Regions from separate parts of the Solwaraspora sp. WMMB762 genome, predicted to be linked through region 3. Evidence: riboswitches for the same ligand, from Rfam matches in the RefSeq annotation. Region 3 holds a riboswitch; each other region holds the start of a gene.

Region 1 (4,220 bases), 5.1 Mb from region 3:
CCCGCTTGATCTGCTCCCGGACCGGTGCTGTCCACAGCCCGCGCGCCTTCAGCTCACCGACCAGGTAGGTGTTGATCTGCAGGAACTCCCCGGACATGGTTTCGCGTTTGAACAGGTTGGACACCTGCGGCTCGATGCACTCGTAGCAGCCGGCGATCGAGGCGATCGTCGCGGTCGGCGCGATCGCGACCAGCAGCGAGTTCCGCAGACCGTGTGCGGCGATCGTCGACCGCAGTCGGGCCCACCGCTCGGGCTGGCCCGGCTCGGCACCCCACAGGTCCGGGTGCAGCTCGCCCCGGGCGGCCCGGGTCTCGGCGTACGCCGGATGCGGGCCGAACCGTTCGGCGAGCCCGGCGGAGGTTTCCAGCGCGGTCAGGAAGATCTCCTCCTGGACGCGGGTGGACAGCTCCCGGGCCGACGCCGAGTCGAACGGTAGCCGCAGCGTGAAGAACGCGTCCTGCAGGCCCATCAGCCCCAGCCCGACCGGCCGCCAGCGCGGGTTCGACGCCGACGCCTGCGCCGCCGGGTAGTAGTTGATGTCAATCACCCGGTCGAGGAACACCACGGCGGTACGGACGGTGGCGCGCAGCTTCGCCCAGTCGACGCCGTCGGCGGTGACGTGCGCGCCGAGGTTGATCGACCCGAGGTTGCACACGGCGGTCTCGTCGTCGCTGTTGACCTCGAGGATCTCGGTGCACAGATTGGACAGGTGGATCGTGTTGCCCGGCTCACCGGTCTGGTTGGACAGCCGGTTCGCGGCGTCCTTGAACGTCATCCACCCGTTGCCGGTCTGCGCCAGGGTGCGCATCATCCGCCCGTACAGGTCGCGGGCCTTGACCGTCCGGACCGCCTTCTTCTCCGCCGCCCGGTACGCCTCGTCGAACGCCTCGCCGAACAGGTCGGGCAGCTCGGGTGCGTCGGACGGGTCGATCAGCGACCAGTCGGCGTCCGCCTCGACCCGCCGCATGAACTCGTCCGGGATCCAGTTGGCCAGGTTGAGGTTGTGGGTGCGCCGGGCGTCCTCACCGGTGTTGTCCCGCAGCTCCAGGAACTCCTCGACGTCCGGGTGCCACGGCTCCAGGTAGACGCAGGCGGCGCCCTTGCGGCGGCCACCCTGGTTGACCGCCGCGACCCCGGCGTCGAGGGTCTTGAGGAACGGTACGATCCCGTTGGACCTGCCGTTGGTGCCCCGGATCAACGCGCCCCGGCCGCGTATCCGCGACCAGGAGATGCCGATCCCGCCGGAGAACTTCGACAGCTTCGCCACCTGGTGGTACCGCTCGTAGATCGAGTCGAGTTCGTCGCGCGGCGAGTCGACCAGGAAGCAGGACGACATCTGGGTGTGCCGGGTTCCCGAATTGAACAGGGTCGGTGAGCTGGGCAGATAGGCCAGGCTGGAGATCAGCCGGTAGAAGTCGATCGCCTCGGCCGGGGTCTGGGACAGCCCGCAGGCCACCCGCAGCAGCCAGTACTGTGGCGTCTCCACAACCAGCCGGGTCTGCGGATGCCGCAGCAGGTAACGGTCGGCCACCGTACGCAGCCCGAAGTACTCGAAGCGCAGGTCGCCGTCGACGTCGACAGCGTCGTCGAGTTTGCGGGCGTTGCGAGCGACGAAGGCGGCGGTGTCGTCGCCGATCAGCCCGAGGCCGTGGGCGTAGCGGATCGACTGGCTGAAGCTGGCCACCTGCTGGCCGCGGACCTCCTTGTCCACGTAGGCGGCGAGCAGCCGGGCCGCCAGTTTCGAGTACTGCGGCTCCTCGCCGATCAGCTCCGCCGCCGTCTGAATGGACAGTTTGTCCAGCTCGGCGGTTGTCGCCCCGTCGTACAGTCCGCTGATCGTCCGGGTCGCCACCCGCAGCGGGTCGACCTCGTCCAGGTCGGCGACCCAGTGTTCGACCGCCTTGACGATCTTGTTGACGTCCACCGGTTCGGTGTCGCCGTCGCGCTTGCGTACCTGCATCGGTTCCCCTTGTCGTGCCTGTCCACCGGTCGACGGACACACGGGGAGGACGCCACCGGTCACCCACCTGGCGGTCTGCTCCGCCGGCGTGGACCGGTCGTCGGCGTCGGCCGTCCCGCGCGGCCTTCGACCACCGCACGCGACGCGTGCGGCACGCTGGCAGGTCTTCGGACTCGTGGGCGTCGTGCTCGTACCTACTGGCCGTCGCTTCCCGGACCCGCCACGGGTCCAGTGCTCGGTGACGGCGGTCGTTCCCACTCACCGCTGCGGGGCAGTCCCGGACTCTAACCGGGTTCCCTCTTGCCTCGACCACCGCCGAGGGGCGGCCGAACCAGCTGCGGGGTACACCATATATGGGAGCAAGCCAGAAGACGCAACACCAGATACTGTGTTCGGCGTGTCGCGGCGTCGGGTGCACCGGGTGCGAGGAGGAGGGTCCGTCGGGTGAGAAGCGTGCTATGGGGTCTGTACGGGGCGGTGCTCGGCGCCCTGCTCGTCGGCGTCGTCGGGGTGCTCAGCATCCAGGCGACCGGGCTGCGGGCCGGTGCGGTCTTCGACCTGAACAACACCCTGGCCGGGATCACCTCGCCACAGACCCCGTACCTGCCGATGCTCGGGATCGCGGCCGTGAGCAGCCTGGCCGCATGGGCGCTCACCGTCGGGCCCCGGCGACGGCCCCGACTGTGCCGGGTGGGCCTGGTCGTCGGCTTCAGCGTGTCGACCATGGCGCTGATCGCCCTGTCGTTCGTCATCGCACCCGACATCGCCGCGCAGCGCGAACTGCTACTCGGAATCCTGCCGGGCTGGCGGGGATGGATCCACAGAGGAGGCGGCGAGTCCGCCGTACACCTGCTGGTGGCCCTGGCGATCGGATCGCTGTGGCTCTATCCAGACCGACAACCGGCCCGGCCCACCGCTGCCAGCGGCGGCGGTACGGGCGGACAAGGTGGCGACGCGGCGACTGGCGCCGAGCCCGTCATCGACCTCGGCCGGCGCTGATCCGGCCGGCGCTGATCCGGCCGGTGAGGACCCGGCCGGCGAGTAGCGCGGCGCCGGCCAGCACAGCGGCGTTGCCGAGCCGGGCGGTACGCACCGGCAGCCGGTCGATCCCGGGCAGCGCCGCCGCGTGCAGCGCGGCACGCACGCCGGCGACGAACCGGTCGCCGAGTCCGACGACGCCACCGCCGAGGACGACCACCTCGGGATCGAGCAGGTTCGCGGCGGTCGCCAGCCCCGCGCCCAGCACCTGGGCAGCCAGCTCGGTCACCTCGACCGCGACCGGATCGCCGCCGGCAGCCGCCGCCGCGACCTCCTCCAGGGGCGGTGCCGCGCCGCGACCGGTCCGGGCCGCGTACTCGGCGGCGATCGCCGGGCCGGCCGCGTACGCCTCGACGTGGTCGACCGCGCCGCAACCGCAGCGTCGGCCGAGGTGCCGGGCGGCCGGCAGATGTCCGACGCTGCCGGCGAACCCGTGCCGGCCCACCAGCACCTCGCCGCCGACCACGATGGCGCCGCCGATACCGGTGCCGGCGGCGACGACGAGCGCGTCCCGGGCGTCGGCGGCGGCGCCGCACCACGCCTCACCGGCGGCCATCGCGTGTACGTCGTTGCACACCACGACCGGCAGGCCGAGGGCGGCGGTGAACGCTGCCCGCACGTCGGTGCCCCGCCAGCCGGGCAGGGTGTCGGTGGCGTGGGTGACCCGACCCGCCGGGTCGACGGCGCCAGCGGTGCCGACCCCGCAGGCGACCGGGGTCCCAGCCGCGTCCCGCCCGACCTGACGGGCCAAATCGATCGCAGCGGCGAGTACCGCGGCGGCGCCCTCGGCGGCCGGCGTCGGCACCCGGCGCAGTGGGCCGACAGCGCCGTCGACGCCGACGAGCGCGGCGGCGATCTTCGTACCTCCGATGTCGACACCGATGGTGACCGGGCCGTCGGTGCCGGCCATGGCTGCCGCCATCAGTGCTGCCCAGCCAGGCTGGCCGAACTGTCTGCGCTGGCGGCACCGGCCGGGCCGGTCGGGCTGGCCGGGCGTGGAGCGGCTGCGGCGAGGCCCCGGGTCAGCGCGACCGGGTCGGTGATCGCGGTTCCGACGACCGTCGCGTACGCGCCTGCGGCGAAGGCGGCACGCACCTGGTCGGGGGTGGCGAACCGGCCCTCGGCGACGACGCGGACCCCGGCGGCGGTGAGCGCCGCGACGAGGTCGAGGTCGGGGGCCTCCTGCCGTGGGCTGTCCGGGGTGTACCCGGACAGTGTGGTG
Region 2 (4,220 bases), 3.5 Mb from region 3:
TCGTGCTCGCCGCCGCGCCGACTCCCGCCGTCGCGTTCGACCTGATCGCCGCCGAACAGGTCACCATCACCGCGCTGGTGCCGCCGTTGGCCAAGCTGTGGCTGCAGGCCGCCGCCAGTCGCCGGCCCGACCTGTCCAGCCTTCGGCTGCTGCAAGTCGGCGGCGCGCGGCTCAGCGACGAGGTGGCCGCCCGGGTGCGGCCGACCTTCGGCTGCCTGTTGCAGCAGGTGTTCGGCATGGCCGAGGGTTTGGTCAACTACACCCGGTTGGACGACCCGCCAGCGGTGGTGACCACCACGCAGGGCAGACCGATCAGCCCGGACGACGAGATCCGAGTCGTCGACCAGCACGACCGGGACGTCCCTCCTGGCGGCACCGGGCAGCTGCTCACTCGGGGCCCGTACACCATCCGGGGTTACTACCGGGCGGCGGCGCACAACGCGACCGCGTTCACCGCCGATGGCTTCTACCGTACCGGCGACCTGGTCCGCCGTACCGCCAGTGGGCACCTGGTGGTCGAAGGAAGGGTGAAGGACCAGATCAACCGGGGCGGCGAGAAGGTCGCCGTGGAGGAGGTCGAGAACCATCTGCTCGCCCACCCGGCGGTGCTGGACGTAGCGGTGGTCGCCGTCCCCGACGACATGCTCGGCGAGCGCACCTGCGCGATCGTCGTACCACGGCAGACACCGCCCCCGGTCGCGGCGCTCCGGGCGTTCCTCCGTGACCGGGGACTCGCCGACTTCAAGATTCCTGACCGGGTCGAGTACGCCGCCGGCTTCCCGCTCACCGGTGTCGGCAAGATCAGCCGGACCGAGCTGCGTGCCCGGCTCGCGGCGGAACTCGCGACGGCGACCGCCGACGATCGCCGAATCGGCTCGCCTCGGAATCATGGCAGGGTGGGCGGTTGACGGGCTGACGCTTCTGGAATTCAACCCCGCCACAGTGCCGCCGGCGGGACCAGGCGCGGGCACGATTGGGGTCTCCGCAGTCAGATCACCTTCGCCACACCACCAGCACTTGGGCCTGTGCCGATCATATTCGCACAAGATGGTGGTTGCGGTGTGCTTCCGCAGAACGGCGGACAGCAGGTTCCGGCGGTCGACCATCGTCCGCCGCCACAGACGCCCGCCCATAGCGAAGCACCGATGCGGTATCCACGGTTCTTCGACCGGTTCCGCGACGCGATCAAGAACACCTGGACCGTCGAAGAGGTCGACCTGCACTCCGACCTCGCCGACCTGGCCCGCCTCACGCCTGCCGAGCGGCACCTGGTGTCCCGACTGGTCGCGTTCTTCGCCACCGGCGACAGATCGTGGCCAACAACCTGGTGCTCAACCTCTACCAGCACGTCAACTCGCCGGAGGGTCGCCTCTACCTGTCCCGGCAGCTGTTCGAGGAGGCGGTGCACGTCCAGTTCTACCTGAACCTGCTGGACACCTACGTGCCGGACGAGCAGGAACGGTTCGCGGCGTTCGCGGCGGTGGACAACATCCCGTCGATCGCCCGCAAGGCCGAGTTCTGCTTCCGGTGGATCGACTCGATCTTCGAGCTCCGGGAGCTGCGTACCCGCGCCGACCGGCGGGCGTTCCTGCTCAACCTGATCTGCTTCGCCGCCTGCATCGAGGGCCTGTTCTTCTACGGTGCCTTCGCCTACGTGTACTTTTTGCGGTCCCGGGGGCTGCTCAACGGTCTCGCGTCGGGCACCAACTGGGTGTTCCGCGACGAGTCGATGCACATGGCGTTCGCCTTCGACGTGGTGGACACCGTCCGCGCCGAGGAGCCGGACCTGTTCGACGCCGAGATGGAACAGCAGGTGCGGGACATGCTCGCCGAGGCGGTCGAGTGCGAGGTGCAGTTCGCCGCCGACCTGCTCGAACAGGGCGTCTCCGGGATGTCCCTGGCCGACATGCGCGAATACCTGCAGCACGTCGCCGACCGGCGGCTGGCCGTGCTCGGCATCGCACCGATGTACGGCTCGACCAACCCGTTCGCCTTCATGGACCTGCAGGACGTGCAGGAACTGTCGAACTTCTTCGAACGCCGGGTGTCGGCGTACCAGGTCGGGGTGACCGGGTCGGTCACCTTCGACGACGACTTCTGATTCGACGACGTTTTCTGCTCGGTTGAGCCGGATCGCTGCTGTCCCGGGCGGAGTTGTCGCCCAGGACAGCAGCGACCCGATCACAGACGCATTCCGTCGGTTCAGATGCGTTGAGCATGGCCTGGATCTGCGCAAGACGGGTCTGGGCATCGCGCAACTGCTGGTGTACTCGTACCGTCCGGGCGACCCGTGCGCCCACCTGCCGACGGGACGCATCAAGGCGGTTGAAGTCCGCAGGCGAGACCGCGATCATTTCACGGCCATCGACAATCACGGCACGCTTGTCGATCTTGCGGCCCATGCGGCACCTTCCGTGCGGACGAAGGTTGGACGACAAGTCCACCACGCGACAGCCAGGCACTGTCCCGTACGTCGGACACCCTGACCCGGACAGCGCCCTCGGGCCCGTACGATGGCCGGTGGAGCTGGTTCGTCCCGTCCGTACGGGCGGGACGTCGTAAGAGGGAACCCGGTGGGAGACCGGGACTGCCCCGCAGCGGTGAGTGGGAACGACCGCCGTCAACAGAGCACTGGACCGCGAGGTCTGGGAAGCGACGGCCAGTAGGCGACTGTGTTATGCCCACGAGTCCGAAGACCTGCCAGCGCTGCGCACGCCGCCGGTGTGCGCCGCCGGCGGCCTCTCGGGAGGGCCAGGGCGGAAAGCCGGTACCCGAGGTGTACCCGTTTTCCCTCCCGTGTCCGCCGGGCACTTCGAGGGAAGGACCCCCTTGGTGAGTACCGCATTCGGCCAGAGCACCGTGCTCGGCTACCCACGCATCGGCGCCAATCGTGAGCTGAAGAAGGCTGTCGAGGCGTACTGGGCTGGCACCATCGACGCCGACGACTTGGAGAGCACCGCCGCCGGGCTGCGGGCCGAGGTCTGGCGTACGCTGCGCGACGCTCGCCTCGACGCGATCCCGTCGAATGTCTTCTCCTACTACGATCACGTTCTCGACACGGCCGTCGCCGTCGGCGCGATCCCGACCCGGTTCACCCGGCTCGGCCTCTCCGCGCTCAACACCTACTTCGCCATGGCCCGCGGCGTGGACGCCGAGCCGGCCCTGGAACTGACGAAGTGGTTCGACACCAACTACCATTACCTGGTGCCGGAGATCGACTCCGACACCGTCTTCACGCCCGATCCGACCAAGGCGCTCAGGGAGTACGCCGAGGCCGCCGAGCTGGGCATCACGACCCGGCCGGTGCTCGTCGGGCCGGCCACGTTCCTGCTCCTGGCCAAGGGCGACGATCCGTTCGCCCGCATCGACGACCTGGTCGAGACGTACGCGCGGATCCTCACCGCGCTGGCCGACGCGGGCGTGGCCTGGGTGCAGCTCGACGAGCCCGCGTACGTCGCCGACCGCACCCCGAACGAGATCGACGCGCTGCGCCGCGCCTACACCCGACTCGGTGAACTGGCCAACCGGCCGCAGATCTTCGTCGCGACCTACTTCGGTGAACTCGGCGACGCGCTGCCGGCACTGCTGGGCACCCCGGTCGAGGCCGTCGGCCTGGACCTGGTGGCGGGACCAGGGAACCTTCACCGGCTCGCCGCCGCCGGCCCACTGGGTGGCAAGACGATCGTCGCCGGCCTGGTCGACGGCCGCAACATCTGGCGTACCGACCTGCGGGCCGCCATCACGGCCGGCGCGACCGTCGCCGGCCTCGCCGATCACATGGCCGTGTCCACCTCCTGCTCGCTGCTGCACGTCCCGGTCGACCTGGCCGACGAAACCCGCCTCGATTCCCGGCTGTCCGAGCGGCTCGCGTTCGCCCGCCAGAAGGTCGACGAGGTCGTCGTGCTCGGTCGGGCGCTGCGCGACGGCACCACGTCACTGCCCGCCCCGGTGCCGCCCATTCCCGCGCAGTGGCGTCACGACGATGTCCGTGGCCGCCTGACCGCTCTGCGGCCCACCGACCGGCAGCGCGGCGACTACGCCACGCGCGCTGACCGCCAGCAGGAACGGCTGGGACTGCCGGAGTTGCCGACCACCACGATCGGGTCGTTCCCACAAACCAGTGAGCTGCGCAAGGCCCGTGCCGCGCACCGGGCCGGCAGGCTCGACGACGCCGGCTACGCGTCGCGGATGCGCGCCGAGGTGGAGCATGTCATCCGCCT
Region 3 (4,220 bases):
GCGCCAGCAGCAGGGCGTACCCGACGACGGCCAGCGCCGCCGCGACCACCGTCCGGTAGGGAGCCGGCCGCGCCCAGCCGGTCAGCCGCCGGTGGGTCAGCAGCGCCAGCCAGGTGACGGCGGCTGCGGCGATGATGAACGACAGATACTGTCCGGTGCGCTGGTTGACGGTGTCCGGGTCGCCGACGCCCGGCGGGTTGGCCGGGAAGTGGATCGCCGGTAGCAGCGCCACCACGACGAAGCCGAGCCCGGCGAGCAGCCCCACGCGGCGGAAGTCGTCGCGGCCGGGCAGCAGGTGCCGGGTCGCCGCGAAGACCACGGCGACGATCAACGCCAGGCACAGCGCCACCGCGACGGTGGCGACCAGCCCGCCGAGGACCTGCATGGCCCGACCGACCAACTCCTCGTCGTGGCTGTGTCCGGCCGTCCCGGTCGCCGCGCGGGCCTCCTCGACGACCAGCGCCGACTCGATCTGCGGTTCGACGATCAGCAGGGCCGCCACCGCGCCTGCCACGCCGGCGGCCGCACCGGCGAGCAGGCCGCGGCCCAGCACCGCGCCGAACGGGTAGGTGCTCATCGGAGCCGGCCGCCCGCTCAGTGGCACGGTACGCCGAGGGCGTGCCGGCCGTCGTGGGTGAACTCGTGCACGAACTCGGCGGCACCGGCCAGCACCAGCCCGTTGTCCTGCGCGACCAGGTAGATGACGACCGCCGCGACGGCGGCCAGCAACCAACCGGCGAGCGGTACGCGGATGGCGGTGGTGGTGACCTCGCCGCCGACAGAAGGTGCAGTCATGCCAGGAAATCCTCTCGTCCATGCCTCGTGGCGATGCGGTGCGTGCCACGGCCGGTCTCCTGGCTCCCGGATCGTCGCAGCCGTCCCGCCTTCCCGGACCGTCGTCGGCCCAGTGGCATGGTGGAACGGACACTTCCCGGTCACAGTGGCGAGGACCACGCCGGACTCACACCGGCTTCCCGAACACCGTGGCATGCGCAGCGTACCGCCGTCGTGACCGGCCGGGCAATGGCTGTGGCCGTGGCCGGCACCGGGACCGGCGCCACATTGACGGTGGACCGTCGGTGGGGGAGCATGACCGGCACGAGCGGTGCGCGGAGGAACCCGGTGCGAATCCGGGGCGGTCCCGCCACTGTGACCGGTGAGTCGCGTCCCCGTGAGACAGCCACTGCCCCAACGGCGGGAAGGCTCGGGACGCGACGTCGATCCGGCAGCCAGGAGACTCCGGCCGCTCGCTGGTCCACCGGTACGCGGGCGTGGACACCCGCGGGAGGGATTCACCATGCACACCTGTCGGCCCCTGCCATGACGCCGTACCCGTTCACCGCCGTCGTCGGCCTGCCCGACCTGCGGCAGGCCCTGCTGCTCGCCGCGGTGCACCCCGGCATCGGCGGCGTGCTCATCCGGGGTGAGAAGGGCACCGCGAAGTCGACGATCGTCCGCGCGCTGGCCGGGCTGCTGCCGGAGGTCGACCGGGTGCTCGGTTGCCGGTTCGGCTGCGACCCGGCGGCCCCGGACCCAACCTGCCCCGATGGGCCGCACACCGCGCCGGTGACCGCACGCCGCGGCCCGGCCGCCCTGGTCGAGTTGCCGGTCGGCGCCACTGAGGACCGGGTGGTCGGCACGCTCGACATCCAGCGGGTGCTCAGCGCCGGCGTGAAGGCCTACGAGCCAGGGCTGCTCGCCGCCGCGCACCGGGGCCTGCTCTACGTCGACGAGGTCAACCTGTTGCCGGACCATCTGGTGGACCTGCTGCTGGACGCGGCGGCAATGGGCCGGGCCCACGTCGAACGCGACGGGGTGTCGGTCAGTCACGCCGCCCGGTTCCTGCTGGTCGGCACGATGAACCCGGAGGAGGGCGAGCCGCGTCCACAGTTGCTGGACCGCTTCGGGCTGATGGTGTCGGTGGCCGCACCTTCCGAGGTGGCCGACCGGGCCGAGGTGGTGCGCCGGCGGCTGGCGTACGAGACCGACCCGGTGGCGTTCGCGGATCGCTGGCGGTCCACCGACAACCAGCTCGCGCTGCGGGTACGCGATGCGCGGGCGGCCCTGCCTGCGGTCACGCTGCCCGATGCCGAGATCGACCGGATCGCCCGGATCTGCCTGGCGTACCAGGTGGACGGTATGCGGGCCGACATTGTGATGGCCCGCGCCGCCGTCGCGCTGGCCGCCTGGCGCGGTCAGACGGCGGTCACCGCCGCTGAAGTCGCCGACGCAGCCCGGCTGGCGCTGCCGCACCGGCGGCGCCGTGACCCGCTCGACCCGCCCGGCGCCGACGAGCAGCGCCTCGACGAGGTGCTGCGGGACGAGTGCGGCGACGACGATCCCGGTCCTGCGCCGCCGCCGGATCCGCCACCACCGGACGCCGGTCCGTCGCAGGGTCCGCCCGACTCGGATGGCGGCCCGTCACCCGGTCCGCCACCACCGGACGGCGGCCCGCCGCCCGAGCCAGCTACGCCGGACGCCGGTGGGCCGGCGGACGGTGCCGAGCAGCCGGACGGCGTACCGCCGGGCGGTCCGGCTCCGGCGGCGGCCGGGCCCGCGTACCGGCCCCGGACACTGCGGCTACCCGGGCTCGGGGCCGGCGCGACGCCCGGCCGACGTTCGGCGGCCCACGCCGACCGGGGCCGGGTGGTCGGTTCCGGATCACCGACCGGACGACCGTCGACGGTGCATCTACCGGCCACGGTGCGCGCTGCCGCATCCCGGGGCGCCCGCCGGATCACCCCCGCCGACCTGCGCCAGGCCCGCTACGTCGGCCAGGAGGCGAACCTGATCCTGTTCGTGGTCGACGCCTCCGGGTCGATGGCGGCCCGGCAGCGAATGACCGTGGTCAAGACCGCCGTGCTGTCGCTGCTGCGCGACGCCTACCACCGGCGGGACCGGATCGGGATGATCACCTTCCGGGGTGCCGCCGCCGACGTGGTGCTGCCGCCGACCAGCAGCCACGAGGTGGCCGTCGCCAAGCTGGCGCAGCTGCGCACCGGTGGCCGTACCCCGATCGCCGCCGGGCTGCGGGCCGCCGCCGCCACCGTCGCCGCCGAGCGCCGCCGCGAGCCACGCCGTCGGCCACTGGTCCTGTTGGTCACCGACGGGCGGTCGACCAGCGGGCCGAATCCGATAGCCCTGGCGCCGCTGCTCGCCGGCACCGCGATGGTGGTACTCGACTGCGAGTCCGGTCCGGTGCGACTGGGCCTGGCTCGGCGGCTCGCTACCGGCTTCGATGCCGAATGGCTGCCGCTGGAGGCGCTGTCGGCGGTGGTGCCGCACCCGGGGGCCGTCAACCGGTCGACCGCTACGAACCAGCCTGGCGCCGCACTTCGGGTCGGCCTCGCCGGCGGGAGGGCTGCCTGATGCCACAGGGTAAACCGGAACATGTCCCCGACGACGGGCTGACCACCCGGGCCCGGCGGCGTCAGCCGGTGCTCGCGGTGCACACCGGGCCCGGTAAGGGCAAGTCGACAGCGGCCTTCGGCATGGCTTTGCGGGCCTGGGCGGCCGGCTGGCCGGTGGTCGTCTACCAGTTCGTCAAATCTCCGAAGTGGAAGGTGGGCGAGGAGGCGGCCCTGCGTACCCTCGGCGAGTCCGGCCGGGGAGCGCCGGTGACCTGGCACAAGATGGGGGAGGGCTGGTCCTGGATCCAGCGCCCCGGCACAGAGCGTGACCACGCCGCCGAGGCCGCCGAGGGCTGGGCCCAGATCCGCCGCGACCTGGCCGCCGAGGCGTACCGGTTCTACGTGCTGGACGAGTTCACCTACCCGATCAAGTGGGGCTGGATCGACGTCGCCGAGGTGGTGTCGGTGCTGCGGGACCGGCCGGGCAGCCAGCACGTGGTGGTCACCGGCCGGGACGCCGCCCCGGAGCTGATCGATCTCGCCGACCTGGTGACCGAGATGACCAAGGTCAAGCATCCGATGGACGCCGGACGCAAGGGCCAGCAGGGCATCGAGTGGTAGCCGTACCCCGGGTGGTGATCGCCGCACCCGGATCCGGGCACGGCAAGACCACGGTGGCCACCGGCCTGCTCGCCGCCTACGCGGCCCGGGGTGTCCGGGTCGCCGGCTTCAAGGTCGGCCCGGACTACATCGATCCGGGCTACCACGCGCTCGCCGCCGGCCGGCCGGGCCGCAACCTGGACCCGGTGCTGGTCGGTGAGGAGCGCGTCGCGCCGCTGTTCGCCCACGGCGCCGCTGGGGCTGACCTCG
Region 4 (4,220 bases), 3.5 Mb from region 3:
CCTGGCCCAGCCCGAACTCGCCGACCAGGTCGACCGCGGCTGCCCGATGGTGCTCGGCGGCCCACTGAACCATGTCGTCGCGGCGAAGGCGGTCGCGTTCGCCGAAGCCCGTCAACCCGCCTTCGCCGCGTACGCCCAGCAGGTCGTCGACAACAGCCAGGCCCTCGCCGACGGGCTGATGCGCCGCGGCGTGCGCCTGGTCAGCGACGGTACCGACAACCACCTCGTGCTGATCGACGTGCACCCGTTCGGCCTGACCGGCCGCCAGGCCGAACAGGCCCTTCTGGACAGCGGAGTGGTGACCAACCGCAACGCCATTCCCCGGGACCCCAACGGCGCCTGGTACACCTCCGGCATCCGGATCGGCACCCCGGCTCTGACCAGTCGCGGCCTCGGCGTCGGTGAGATGGACCAGATCGCCGACCTGATCCACACCGTGCTCACCAGCACCACGCCGACCGAGGGATCCAAGGCGAAATACCAGATCGACCCGGCCCTGGCCGACCGGGTCAGCAAGCAGGCCACTGAGCTGCTCGCGGCATTCCCGCTCTATCCCGGCGTCGACCTCGCCTGAGCGGACCGGTCCGGGTGGCATCACTATCGCGTGTGTGCCACCCGGACCGTGAACCATTGCGAGATCCGGTCCGCGTCGTTTCAGACCAGACCTTCGACGGTGGCGACCGCGTCGGCGAGCTCGGGGCATGGACCCAACACCCCGGCCGCCGGTGTGGTCTGGGGCGACCAGCCCTTCCCTGCGATCACGACGGCGGGCTGGTAGCCCGACACGTCAGCGAGCGTCCGGAGAAGCTCTGGCCCGCGGTGATGCCGACTGTGACTCCACAGCACGACGACGGTGGGTCGGCGACGACTCACAGCGTCGGCGATCGTGGCGGCTCGCAGCCCGGAGCCCAGGTGCACCGAGGCGATCCCGTCTTCGGCGAGCGCGGCGGCCACGGCGTCCAGCGCCAGGCAGTCGCGGCGCTCGCCGATGGCGATCAGCAGGACCCGAACCGGCGATCCGGAGCGGGGTCGCGGCACCGTGGCGAAGACCTCACTCAAGCAGCGGGCAAGCACCCGCCGGGTGAGCGCTCGACGTGCCTCGCTGTATCGGGCTCGGCTGATCAGGATGAAGGCGGGGCCGGCCAGGGTGTGCCAGGTGTGCGCTACGCCCTGTGCGGCGACCGCCGCAGTCAGGGTTTCCCGCAGGGTCAGTACGTCCATGCGGCGAGCGGCGCGGGCGATCCCACGGGCTGCGGACTCGGTGTGGTGGTCGACGGCAGGGTGGACGACGGGCTGCAGTGTCGCCTGTCGGCGAGCCTGCAGGGCGGCTTCCGCCGCGGACACGCCACGCGCGGTCAACTGGGCCATCACCGTGAGCGCGGCCACGTCCTGTGGCGTGTAACGGCGATGTTGACCGGCTTGGTGACCGCTGGGGCCCAGCCCGTACCGCTGGTGCCAGGACCGCAGCGTCGTGGGGGCCACACCGAGCCGGCGGGCGAGTGCACCGGCGGGCAGCGGCGATTCGGTCGGAGTTCGGCAGTCGTCGGGTGCCGGGGGGTGGCGGCCGGTGGACGGCATGAGGTGAGGCGGCCGGTCGTCACTCATCGGCGTCCCTGCGGCGTGAACACCGACCAGACCCCCGCCGAGGACGGTGCCGTGACCGGTGCGGTTGCGGAGGGCTCCCGGAGGTGACGGTGACTCATGGTCTCGTCTCGGGTGCGGACGCGGGTCGCGGGAGTCGCTGGGCGCGCGTCAGGTCGCTGAGCTGGTTGTCGGCATCGCGTCGTGTGTCGCAGCAGGCCGGTGCTTCCGCGAGGAACTGCTGGATCGTGATGAGCAGTTCGGTCAGGACGCGCACCTGGTGGGTCAGGCTACGAAGCCGGGCCTCGCGTGCTCCGAGTTGCCGGCGCGCGGTGGCGAGACGTTCGTAGTCGGCGACCGGTAGGACGACGAGTTCTTCGCCGTTGATGATCGTGCGTCGGGGCCGCAGCGGTTTGCTCATGGGGTGCTCCGCTCGTGGTGCGGGACAGGGGTGATCGGCCGGCAGGTGCACAGGTTGACGTCGAGGCGATCCCCGCAGCGTGCTCGGACGCTGAGCTTGCATGGCATGCTCCTGAGCGTGAACCGCAGACGGTGCGGCTCGCCAATGCCGGTCGGCATACGGTGCTGTCGAATCGATGCCGCGCGCACCTCTGTCTCCTTCCGGCCGTGAAGACTCGGCACGGAGAGGGTGCGATCGAGCGCAGCACGGGGGACGTGCCGTCGCTGATGGTCAACCCGCCCTCGAAGGTCACCGAGCTCGCCACAGGCCTCGTGCATGTGGACAGCGGGCAGGTCTTCGGACTCGTGGGCGTGACCGGGAGATCCCGGGCTTCCTAGTGACCGTCACTTCCCAAACCCGAATCGGGTCCAGTGTCCTCGACGATGGTCGTTCCCACTTACCGCTGCGGGGCAGTCCCGGACTCACACCGGGTTCCCTCTTGCGCCGCCACGACTGGATGCCGCAGCAGACCGGCTGCGAGGCAAGGATACCGTGTCAGAGCTCTCGAACTGGCCGGCATCTATCAAGCCATCGCTGTCGACGACAACCCGGGTGGCGGCGCTGCGCTAGACCTGCGGTAACACCGGGCCGAGCAGACCACTGGCGCGCAACGTGCGATGTACCACCGGATGCTCGGCGGGCAGGCCGTACCAGTGTCGGTACACGGCCAGAACGACGTCCCGAAGGTGCGCCGGAGGCAGGGGTGCCCGTGGGCGTCAGCCGGTAGAAGCCGTAGCCGGTGTGTTCCCGTGTGGTGTGGTGGCGCGTAGTCCCGGATGGGCAGCTCCCGAACGCCCAGTCGTTGGGAGAAGGTGATGCGCCGGTGCCGTAGTGTTTGCTCACCACGTTCGATGCACGCTATCTGCGGTCCACCGCGTAGGGGATGACGGTGCGCCGGTTCTCGTCGATGAGTAGGCCGCCGGCGGCGGGCGGACGGGCGCGTTGGGCGCAGTCGCGGCGTTCGCAGATGCGGCAGCCGAGGCCGATCGGGGTGGCGGTGCGGGGGTCGTCGAGGGCGATGCCGTCGCTGTAGACGAGCCGGTGGGCGTGGCGTACTTCGCAGCCGAGAGCGACGGCGAAGGTGCTGCGCGGGCTGTGGTGTCCGCGTCCGCCGTGGGTGACGGTGCGGGCGATCCAGAAGTAGCGTTTTCCGTCGGGCATCTCGGCGACCTGGGTGAGGATCCGTCCGGGGGCGGCGATCGCCTCGTAAATGATCCACAAAGGGCAGGTGCCGCCGAAGCGTGAGAAGTGGAAGTCGGTCGCGGACTGTCGTTTCGAGATGTTCCCGGCGCGGTCGACGCGCAGGAAGGCGAACGGTACTCCGCGGCGGGTCGGTCGTTGCAGGGTGCTGAGCCGGTGGCAGACGGTTTCGAAGCTGACGCCGTACTGGCCAGCGAGCAGGTCGACGTCGTAGCGCAGTTGTTCGGCCTGGCGGTGGAAGTCGGTGTAGGGCATGAGCAGCGCGCCGGCGTAGTAGTTGCCGAGGCCGATGCGGGCCAGCGCGGTCGCCGGCGGCGAGGTGAGGCCGGTCGCCAGCTCGCTGATCTGGTCGCCGTGTTCGAGGAATGCCAGCTGGGTGGCCATCTGGAAGGCGCGTTGGCCGTTGGCATGGTTGGCGGCCAGGTAGAGCACCCGGCTGTCCGGGTCGAACCGGCGTGATTCGCCGGTGGCGGGGGGAGTCGTGACGACCACCCGGACACCGTGCTGATCGAGCAGGTATTCGCTGAGCGCCTCGGCCGCTCGGGCGGGCGTCAGCCGTAGGTGGCTGGCGAGCTGTTCGGCGGCGGTGTCCAGTGGGTCGAAGTGGTTGTAGTGCTCGTAGAAGAAGTCGCGTACGGCGTCGTGCGGCTCACCGAGCAGCGGCGGGTTGCCGGTGGGTCCGGCGAGGGCGGCGACCCGTCCGACGGCGTCCTGGTAGCGCTGGTGCAGGGCGACCAGAGCGCGGGCGGCGGCCGGGTAGTCGCGGACGAGTTCGACGACCTCGACCGGGTCGACGCTCACGCCGCTCGCCTCGTCGGCCAGCGCGGTGCGCACGTCGGCACCGAGTCGCTCCACGTCGGTGTCGGCGAAGTGTTCCGGATCGACGCCGAGCACCTTGGCCAGGCGCAACAGGATGGGCGCGGTGAGCGTGCGTTGGCTGTTCTCGATCTGGTTCAGATAGCTGGTGGAGATGTCTAGA

What was found. A riboswitch is a leader RNA that binds a small molecule or an ion and turns the genes downstream of it on or off. The one in region 3 is predicted to bind cobalamin.
Region 1: it holds a riboswitch for cobalamin, as region 3 does, so the genes downstream of both, ACN27J_RS26280 (ribonucleoside-diphosphate reductase subunit alpha) here and ACN27J_RS03620 (VWA domain-containing protein) in region 3, are expected to answer to the same signal.
Region 2: it holds a riboswitch for cobalamin, as region 3 does, so the genes downstream of both, metE (5-methyltetrahydropteroyltriglutamate--homocysteine S-methyltransferase) here and ACN27J_RS03620 (VWA domain-containing protein) in region 3, are expected to answer to the same signal.
Region 4: it holds a riboswitch for cobalamin, as region 3 does, so the genes downstream of both, ACN27J_RS18775 (hypothetical protein) here and ACN27J_RS03620 (VWA domain-containing protein) in region 3, are expected to answer to the same signal.

The regions. Positions count from the first base shown of each region.
Region 1 is NZ_JBMHMD010000001.1:5,848,738-5,852,957, reverse strand. Features, by position in the region: gene ACN27J_RS26280 (ribonucleoside-diphosphate reductase subunit alpha) at 1-1,960, opposite strand, end outside; cobalamin riboswitch at 2,102-2,311, opposite strand; gene ACN27J_RS26275 (hypothetical protein) at 2,405-2,959, shown strand; gene ACN27J_RS26270 (ROK family protein) at 2,937-3,920, opposite strand; gene ACN27J_RS26265 (putative N-acetylmannosamine-6-phosphate 2-epimerase) at 3,920-4,220, opposite strand, start outside.
Region 2 is NZ_JBMHMD010000001.1:4,217,153-4,221,372, reverse strand. Features, by position in the region: gene ACN27J_RS18805 ((2,3-dihydroxybenzoyl)adenylate synthase) at 1-908, shown strand, start outside; partial or broken gene ACN27J_RS18800 (ribonucleotide-diphosphate reductase subunit beta) at 1,185-2,101, shown strand; gene ACN27J_RS18795 (hypothetical protein) at 2,079-2,402, opposite strand; cobalamin riboswitch at 2,511-2,719, shown strand; gene metE (5-methyltetrahydropteroyltriglutamate--homocysteine S-methyltransferase) at 2,833-4,220, shown strand, end outside.
Region 3 is NZ_JBMHMD010000001.1:755,119-759,338, forward strand. Features, by position in the region: gene ACN27J_RS03610 (CbtA family protein) at 1-577, opposite strand, end outside; gene ACN27J_RS03615 (CbtB domain-containing protein) at 595-795, opposite strand; cobalamin riboswitch at 828-1,001, opposite strand; cobalamin riboswitch at 1,113-1,240, shown strand; gene ACN27J_RS03620 (VWA domain-containing protein) at 1,321-3,369, shown strand; gene cobO (cob(I)yrinic acid a,c-diamide adenosyltransferase) at 3,369-3,971, shown strand; gene ACN27J_RS03630 (cobyrinate a,c-diamide synthase) at 3,965-4,220, shown strand, end outside.
Region 4 is NZ_JBMHMD010000001.1:4,211,184-4,215,403, reverse strand. Features, by position in the region: gene ACN27J_RS18785 (glycine hydroxymethyltransferase) at 1-574, shown strand, start outside; gene ACN27J_RS18780 (MerR family transcriptional regulator) at 655-1,605, opposite strand; gene ACN27J_RS18775 (hypothetical protein) at 1,700-2,002, opposite strand; cobalamin riboswitch at 2,313-2,531, opposite strand; gene ACN27J_RS18770 (short-chain fatty acyl-CoA regulator family protein) at 2,900-4,220, opposite strand, start outside.